DNA from 2 places in the Allobosea sp. GW822-FHT05A11 genome. Region 1 is predicted to be linked to the other one. Evidence: riboswitches for the same ligand, from Rfam matches in the RefSeq annotation. Region 1 holds a riboswitch; the other holds the start of a gene.
The links. A riboswitch is a leader RNA that binds a small molecule or an ion and turns the genes downstream of it on or off. The one in region 1 is predicted to bind fluoride.

Region 1 (4,205 bases):
GCCAGCGCAGGCCGAAAAGCAGCAGCAGAATACCGATGACGAGTTGCAGGCTCCGCAGCGGGATGCGGTCGATCACGGGACCTAGGGCCAGGACCAGGAGCCCGAGGACGCCGAGACCGGCGGCTGTGCCGGTCAGGGCCGGGCGCCAGCCCTGCACAGTGCCGACAGCCAGGACGATGGTGAAAGCCTCGACGACCTCGACGATGGAGGCCAGGAAGGTCGCGGATATTGCGGGAGCGACTGTCGCCCATGACATCACGGCAGGATCCTTCCGGTGCGCATGGGGCAATGCATGCTGCGCCCACGGCGTAGCTGTGGTATGGATCGAATACGATCATCCAAGCATATTAAATGTAACGGCTGTAACAATCAAGAGGTACGATGCCTGCGCTCGAATGGGTTCTGCTGACGTATAAGGTGCCACCCGAGCCTGCCCGGAAGCGGGTCTCGATCTGGCGCAAGCTCAAGGGCATGGGGGCCGTCTACCTGCAGGGCGGCGTCTGCGTGTTGCCGAAGACCGACGACCACGTGCGGCGCCTGAAGATGCTGGAGAACGAGATCGCCGAGGCCGAGGGCGAGGCGCTTCTGCTGGCGACGGTGGGACTCGACCAGAAGCAGCAGGAAAAGATCATCGCCCGCTTCAATGCCGACAGGGACGACGAGTACAAGGAGTTCATCGAGAAGTGCGTCGCCTTCGAGGAGGAGATCGCGGAGGAGACCCGGGTCAAGCATTTCACCTTCGCCGAGCTGGAGGAAAACGAGCAGGAGCTGACCAAGTTCAAGACTTGGATCGCCAAGATCCAGAAGCTCGACTTTTACAAGGCGCAGCGGGCCGAGGAGGCCGCCGAGCGGCTGACTCGGTCGGAAGCGATCCTCGACGCCTACGCCCACAACGTCTTCGCCGCACAGGAGGAGAACCGGCCAGCGGAACCGTCCAAGGGCTAGAACGCCCGAGTGGCGAGTTCCCGAAGCTTGGTGGTCTCGGTCCGGAAGCTGCGGTGCTCGTGTCGGCCCGTTCGCGGGTGCCTGCGATGCCAGACGTCCTCCAGCCAGAAGGCGCCATGGTCGTCGACGGGCAACACGGGTCGCCAAGCGTACCAGACGTTCCAACCGGATTCGGTGGCCTGGGGTGGCTTCAGGAGGGCCGGCATCAACCCTCCTCCTCGATGGCGGCCTGAGCGATCGGTACCGCGTTGTTAGCGAACCGGGCGGCCACGACGTGCCCGAGCGCGACCGCGCCAACGCACAGCGCGAGCGACAGGACGATGTTGAAAGAAGCCCGCAGCATCGCGCCGCAGCGCATCAGGTCGAGCGTCTGCAGGCTGAAGGACGAGAACATCGTGAAGCCGCCGCACAGGCCGACCATCACGAAGAGGCGCAAGTTGTCGGACGCCGGGAAGCGGCCGCTCGCCAGCGTCAGCGTGCCGAAAAGACCGATGACGAACGAGCCGGTCACGTTGATGAGGATTGTGCTCCAGAGCAGATCCCGGCTGATCGGGAGCGCCCAGGTCGAGACGACGTATCGGGCCAGCGTCCCGACGGCGCCGCCGGCCATGACGCAGGTGGAGAATGACATCTTCGCGCTCCCATCGACGGTGGCAGGCATCCTCCGGCTCCCGGCCGGATGCGTGCCGCTTCGTTGACAGGAGTCATCAGCCCACGGCGGGCGGTTTCGGGGGAGCCCCATCCCCGTGCCAGTCACAATAGCAAAGCAAGCTAGCTTGCCAATAAAAATGGAGCGGTTGCTGCGCGCCACGGCTTCCGACACGCGCCAATTCCGGACATTAACCCGGTGCCCGAATCCAGACATTTCAACCCGCCTTGAGCGGGCGGCCAACGCATTTCGTATAACGCCGGAAGAACTATTCCTGAGCTTCGACCATTGAGAAATTGGCCTTCGATATCGTCCGACCATGCGGGTGGACTTGCGCTCGCCGTTCCACCTGCTGCGGCAATGGTCGACGTCGCGAGATCCGGAATAATGCTCTAGGCCGCGGTGGCACAGATTTCGATGAGGCGGAGAGCGGTATGAGTCGCGATTGCCGCACCGAGGTGGTTTTTCCGGAGCGTTGACCAGGGAGCGGCAGTCTGAACGTAGTCGTTTGCAGCCGACCAAAGGGCACGTGCGCTTACTGTTGCGTACCCACACTCCCGCGCCTCGTGATGGGCACGGATCGCCACCACACGTGCCCTCGCTATCACGGTGACACGGCGAGCGCGCTCGGTATCTTGCCGCCCTGTAGCCCGGATGTGAATCCGATCGAGAATACCTCGCAAGGCTCACGCCTTGCCTCCGGTCAAGGCCGAGCGCTCGATCGGCGCGCTGCGGGATGCGGTCGAACCGATCGTCGCTCTCTTCTCGCCAAGCGAATGCGCAAACTTCTTCAGAACTCCAGGATACGCCCCAGAGTAGACCGGAAACGCTCTAGATCCGATAATGTTCAATGACGGACATGTCAGGCTCAAAGCCGATGCCTGGAGCATCGGGGATCCGGACGGTTCCATCGACCGGCAGGACCGGATCGAGGCCGCACCAGGCTTCCGGCCGGACATAAAGGAATTCGAAGACTTCGAAGATGTCGATGGCGGCAGCAAGCTGCAGGCTCGCCCAATAGCCCGGCCCGAAATAGGGCGAATGGGGCGCAAGACGCTTCCCGGCAGCGTTCGTGAGCTGCGCGATCTTAACGAATTCGGTGACGCCGCCGACTTTTGTCACGCTCGGCTGGACTACGTCCAGCGCGGGCACGAGGCGGCCGAACTCGACCGCCGTGCAGGCATTCTCGCCGGCGGCGATTGCGATCCCCTCGGCTGCAATGGCCCGCCAGGGTGTGGGATCTTCGGGCGGAAAGGTCGGTTCCTCGAGCCAGTTCACCTCGGTCTCGGCGAGTACCGGCAGCATGGTCCGGATCTGCTCCAGCGACCATTGGCAGTTGACGTCGACGGTCAGGCGCGACTTCGGCCCCGCGCCCCGGCGACCGGCCCTGATCGTCTCCGGCAGCACTTCGTGCAGCTTCACCTCGTCATAGCCCAGTGCCGCCGCCTCGGCGGCGAAGTGCTCGACGCGCTCGGCCTCGCCATAGCGGACGAGGCTCGCATAGGCGCGGACCCGGTCGCGGCGAGGCGGTCCGAGCAGGCGGGAGAGCGGCAGGCCGGCGCGCTTGCCCGCGATATCCCAGAGCGCGATATCCAGCCCCGCGATCGCGAACATGGTGATGCCATAGCGGCCAAAGAGGGCCAGGGCCTGCTGGGCCGCCAGATTGACGGCTTGCGGGTCCCGCGAGTCCCGCCCGATCACGGCCGGCGCGACCAGGTCGCGAACCGCGATGGCGGTGGCGTTCTGGCACATGTAACCGAAAGCCTCGCCCCAGCCGACCAGGCCCGATCTCGTTTCGACCCGAACCAGGACGATGTCGAGATTGCTCCAGCGGGTCGGCGTGATGCCCTGTCCCTTGCCCCCGTCATCGAACGGAATGCGCAGGACAATCGGCTCCACCTTGGTGATCGGATCGGACATGGCCTTCTCATCGGGTCGAAGGCCGGCCGATGCGGCCGGCCCGGCGAAGCGGGCGGGGTACGGCCGCCCTGCACGAGCATGGGCGACCGCGATCGGGCGGGGCGGGCACGGTGCCCGCGGCCCAGTTCGAAAGGCAATCAGGCTTTCCGGCCGATTTCCTCGTCCCAGCGGCGGAAGGCCAGGACCATCTGGTCGGGTTCGAGCGGCAGCTCGAAGGGCGTTTCCGCGATCAGCTTCGCATATTCGGGGCGGCCGAATTCCGCGATCGCGGCCTGGCTCTCGGGCGGTGCCATCGAAAGCGGGACATCCTTCACCGCCGGTCCGGGATAGAGATAGCCCTCGTCATAGGTGAAGGCCTGTGCCGGCTTGGTCAGCATGAAAGCCATCAGGTCGAGCAAGACAGCGAGCTTGTCGTTGGGCAGCCCCTTCGGGATCGCCATGTACTGGCCGTCGATGACCCAGCGGAAATCCTTCAGGGTGGCGATGCGTGCCTCTTTCGGGACGACGCCGAGCACGCGCGGATTGATGTCCCAGCCCGTCGTGGTGGCGATGATATGGCGGGTGCCGTCGCCGAGCTCCTTCATCACCGCGGAGGTTCCGGTCGGGTAGTACTCGATGTAGCGGCCGAGCTCCTTCAGATAGGCCCAGGTCTTGTCCCAGCCCTTGATCGGGTCCTTCGGATCGCGATCGC
Region 2 (4,205 bases), on a different contig from region 1:
TCTCGGACTGACGCTCGGCGCGCGGGGTGGGCTGGGCCTGGACCTTCTCGGCGCTGCGCTCGCCACGCGTCACCTGGTTGAGGGCACTGGGATCGATGACCTCGACGGCGATCGCCTCCTCGTTCTCCGGTAGCGGCGTCGGCGACGAGAACGCCAGCAGCCCCGCGACGAGGAACGTCACGTGGCCGAGCGCCGACACCAGCATGCCAGGTTCGGAGGTCGAAAGCTTCACGCCCTGAACACCCTTACTCTCTCAACCTTCAGCGGCTCGCCGGCTCGGTGACGAGCGCGACCCGCTTGAAGCCGGCGGCGGTGATGGTCGACATCACCGAGGCGACGCGGCCGTAATCGACCAGCTTGTCGCCACGAACATAGACGCGCTCGTCGAAGCCCTGCTTGGCCAGGCCCTGGAGCTTGGCGACGAGATCAGGCTCGAGCGTCGGCTCGTCCTGCAGGAAGATCTGGCCCTTGCTGTCGATGGCGATGGTCAAGGGCTTCTGGTCGACATTGATCGGCTTGGCGCCGGTCTGCGGCAGGTCGAGCGGGACGCCGGTCGCGATCAGCGGGGCTGCGACCATGAAGATGATGAGCAACACCAACATGACGTCGATGAACGGCGTCATGTTGATCTCGGCGATGGCGCCGTGGCGGCGTCCGCGCCGGCCCCGGCGACCGGAGCCCTTTGCGCCTGAAGCGGCTGACATACCCATCGATCAGCCCCTCACGCGGCCATGCGTTCGTCGATCTGCCGCGACAGGATCGCGGAGAACTCGTCGGCGAAGGCTTCGAGACGGCCTTGCGCCTTGGCGACCTCGGCTTGGAGCTTGTTGTAGGCCATCAGCGCGGGAATGGCGGCGAAGAGGCCGATCGCGGTCGCGAAGAGCGCTTCGGCGATGCCGGGCGCGACGACGGCGAGCGAGGAATTCTTGGAGACCGCGATAGCGGTGAACGAGGTCATGATGCCCCAGACCGTACCGAACAGGCCGATGAAGGGCGCCGCCGAGGCGATGGTCGAGAGCACGAGCAGCTTGGATTCGAGCCGCTCGGTCTCGCGCTGGATGGTGACGTCGAGCACCTTGTCGATGCGCTGGGAGAGGCTGGCGACCGAGCGCCCGCCATTCTCGAAGGAGCGCTTCCATTCGCGCATCGCCGCGACGAAGACCGCGGCCATGTCGTTGACCGGCTTGCCGGCGAGGTCGCGATAGAGTTCCTCCAGCGAGCGGCCGGACCAGAACACCTCCTCGAAGGCGTCCATGTCCTTGCGCGTCCTGCGATAGAGCAGGGTCTTGTCGACGATGATCGACCAGCACCAGACCGAGGCGCCGATCAGGCCCATCATGACCAGCTTGACGACGATGTGGGCGTGCCAGAACAGCGTCCAGAACGACATGTCGATCTGCGGCGCGGCCTGCGCGACGTCGGCGGGGTTCATCCTGTCATCCTTCTCACCCAGGCGGTACGGCCGATGATGGGTGCCTTGCGGCTCCAACCCGGTCCAAGCCCCGCCGCTTGCGTCGCGGGAGCCCCACGCCGCCGCCCGATCCGCGATCCGGGGAAATGCCGTATCCCTCCAATCGCGCGTGAATCCGGCGAAAGATGGGCCGAAACAGGGTTTCCCACGGAACGCATGCTCCAGACCGAGTTAAGCATCCGGCAAGGTTAATGTCGGGTATACGCGGGAGATGAGGCGCAGGCGCGGCGGACGGGCGGGCGGGAAACCGGCCCGTTGCGGATGTCAGCCGTCTTCCTCGATCTGCGCCTGAGCGACGGCAGTTGCCCCGCCATTGAAATGCGCCGCGACGAGGTGACCCGCCGCGACCGCCGTGACACAGAGAGCGATCGACACGGCGATATTGATGGCGGCGCGATAGAATGCCCCGGCGCGCAGCAGGTCGAGCGTCTGAAGGCTGAACGACGAGAAGGTGGTGTAGCCCCCGCAAAACCCGACCATCACGAACAGGCGCCAGTTTTCCGAGACCGGAAACCGCCCCGAGGCCAGAGTCATCGTGCCGAAGAAGCCAATGACGAACGAGCCGGTGATGTTGATCAGGATCGTCCCCCACGGAAGATCACGGCTGATCGGGAGCGCGAGGATCGAAACGACGTAGCGCAGCAAGGTGCCGATCGCGCCCCCGACGACGACAACGAGACAACTGGTGAAAGACATGCGGCTCTCTATCAAATGGGCAAGAGTCTTCCGGACTCGGAAGCCTTTGCCGCTGCGTTGATAGGAGTCATCAGCCCACGGCGGGCGGTTTTGGGGGAACCCCATCCCCGTAGGGCGCATCCTAGCATGGGGCGGTGCATCTGATAACGGCTCCCGTCAGCTTCCGATCCGTTGCGGGCATCGCCTGCGAATACCCGGCGACGGGTTCGCAGCCGGAGGCTATCCAGCCAATTCCCGCTCGAGGAATTCGTGAAGTTCGGACGTCGCCCGTTTGCTCGCCGCCTCGTCAAATTTGCTCCAGTGCCCGTAGATTCGGCGCGGCTCCGCGAACCCGGGAAAATTGAACGAGTGGTATACTCCCGGGAATACGGTGAGGCTCAGCGGGGTTGGGCCGCCGACCTGGCGCCGGGCGGCGGTTTCGCAGCGAGAGGCGAGGGTCCAATCGTCCCTGTCGCCGATGAGAACGAGTGTCGGGATGACCAGACGCTCGGTCAGGATCTCGCAGGGGGGGTAGTATGTCGCGGCCGCCCTGAACCTGAGTTCGTCGGGCATTTCATAGAGTGTCTTGTGCGACTGCATCGCAATCCTGAGCGCTACCCCGCCTCCATGCGAATAGCCCAGGACGGCAATGCGCGCCGGATCGACGAAGGGGAGCTTCGACAGGTAGAGCAACGCCCCGAACGCGTCCTCGACCCGGGGCGCCATGTCACGTCGTTCCGGCACGCAGGCGTCTTTCATGCCTCGCGGGGCAAAGCTATCCGGCGCCAGCACCACGTAGCCCCAGTCGCGGATCGCTTCGGCCTCGCGTCGATGGAACATGCTCAACCCGCCGCAACCATGCAGCAGGACGATTGCCGGGTGCCTGCGTTCTTCGGCCGGCTTCGAGAGATATCCGGTGATCACAAGCCCCGGAGAAGCCTCGGCACGCTCTCCCCGCGCCGTGGCCCGCGCCTTCTGGAATTCGCTCAGGCGATAGGTGATCGAGGGGAACTGGACGATCTCCTCGGCATGCGGAGCGGTCGTAAGCCCGAGAAGCAGCGTCGTCAGGATGGCGAGCAGGGATCGCGCTGGAGACCAAAGCATATGCGAACCTCCCGGCGCTCAGCCTGTCACGTCGAACGAGATGCCACAATGGCGCTGGATGGCGCTCCGAGCGTCGGTACGCGGCTCCTGTCGGAGCTCTGGAGCGGGCGCCCGGACGTCATCACCCAACAAAAAGCCCGCCTCGAAGCGTCGAGGCGGGCCAGGCCGGTATACCCGGGCGGATCGGTTGCGGCAGATATCAGGCCGCGTCCGGCTGGGCCGGGGTATTGGCCGGCGGGTTGTTGCGGCGCTCGGTCATGAACTGATCGAACTCGGCCTTGTCGCGGGCCATGCGCAGGCGGCCCAGGAAGTCATGGAACTCGCGCTGCTCGTCCTCGAGCCGGCGGATCGTCTCGTCGCGATATTCGTCGAAGGCGCGGTTGCCGCTGGTGGGGCCGCCGCGGCCGCCCCAACCACCGAAGCCGCCGCCGAAACGACCCTCGCGGCCGGTCATGCGCTCGCGCAGGCGGTCCATCTTGCCCTGAAGGCGGCTCATCCGGTGCTCGTACCGGTCTCCGGCATATCCACAACCCATGCGTCCACTCCAGAAAAGAAAGGCCAGGGTCGCCAGACCCAGGGGCCAGAAGAGGATGAAGCCGAGAACCGCGAAGGCGATCCAGGCTCCCTTTCCATATTCGTCCAGTTTCTCGACGATCGGCATTGCTCCCTCACCATCCATGAGCGTGAATGTAAATCACATTTACATAGATGCGCCCGACCCTGCCGCTTGTCAAGAACGCGGCCCGCGAAAATCAATCAGTCCGGCTTCGGAGGGCTGTTGCGGCCGATGCCGAGGCCCTGGAGATAGATCAGCGTGCCGGCCTCCAGCAGGTCGGACGCCGACATCGGCAGGGGGCGGCGGCCGCCATCGGCGCGGCCGAACAGGGCGGCGATGCCATGCGACATCGCCCAGATATGCAGCGCCATCATCAGGGCGGGAGGGCGCTTGCCCTGC

Region 2: linked by a shared signal. The riboswitch ahead of crcB (fluoride efflux transporter CrcB) and the one ahead of AC1RLU_RS19655 (CrcB family protein) in region 1 are both predicted to bind fluoride.

Annotation. Positions count from the first base shown of each region.
Region 1 is NZ_JBXAMI010000005.1:549,137-553,341, forward strand. It holds gene AC1RLU_RS19645 (COG4280 domain-containing protein) at 1-259, opposite strand, end outside; gene AC1RLU_RS19650 (Chromate resistance protein ChrB) at 382-945, shown strand; gene AC1RLU_RS19655 (CrcB family protein) at 1,151-1,576, opposite strand; fluoride riboswitch at 1,637-1,700, opposite strand; gene AC1RLU_RS19660 (hypothetical protein) at 1,987-2,277, opposite strand; gene AC1RLU_RS19665 (mandelate racemase/muconate lactonizing enzyme family protein) at 2,426-3,514, opposite strand; gene AC1RLU_RS19670 (ABC transporter substrate-binding protein) at 3,652-4,205, opposite strand, start outside.
Region 2 is NZ_JBXAMI010000001.1:536,718-540,922, forward strand. It holds gene tolA (cell envelope integrity protein TolA) at 1-232, opposite strand, end outside; gene AC1RLU_RS02625 (ExbD/TolR family protein) at 261-710, opposite strand; gene tolQ (protein TolQ) at 722-1,432, opposite strand; gene crcB (fluoride efflux transporter CrcB) at 1,736-2,167, opposite strand; fluoride riboswitch at 2,222-2,285, opposite strand; gene AC1RLU_RS02640 (dienelactone hydrolase family protein) at 2,387-3,250, opposite strand; gene AC1RLU_RS02645 (DUF2852 domain-containing protein) at 3,450-3,911, opposite strand; gene AC1RLU_RS02650 (TetR/AcrR family transcriptional regulator) at 4,007-4,205, opposite strand, start outside.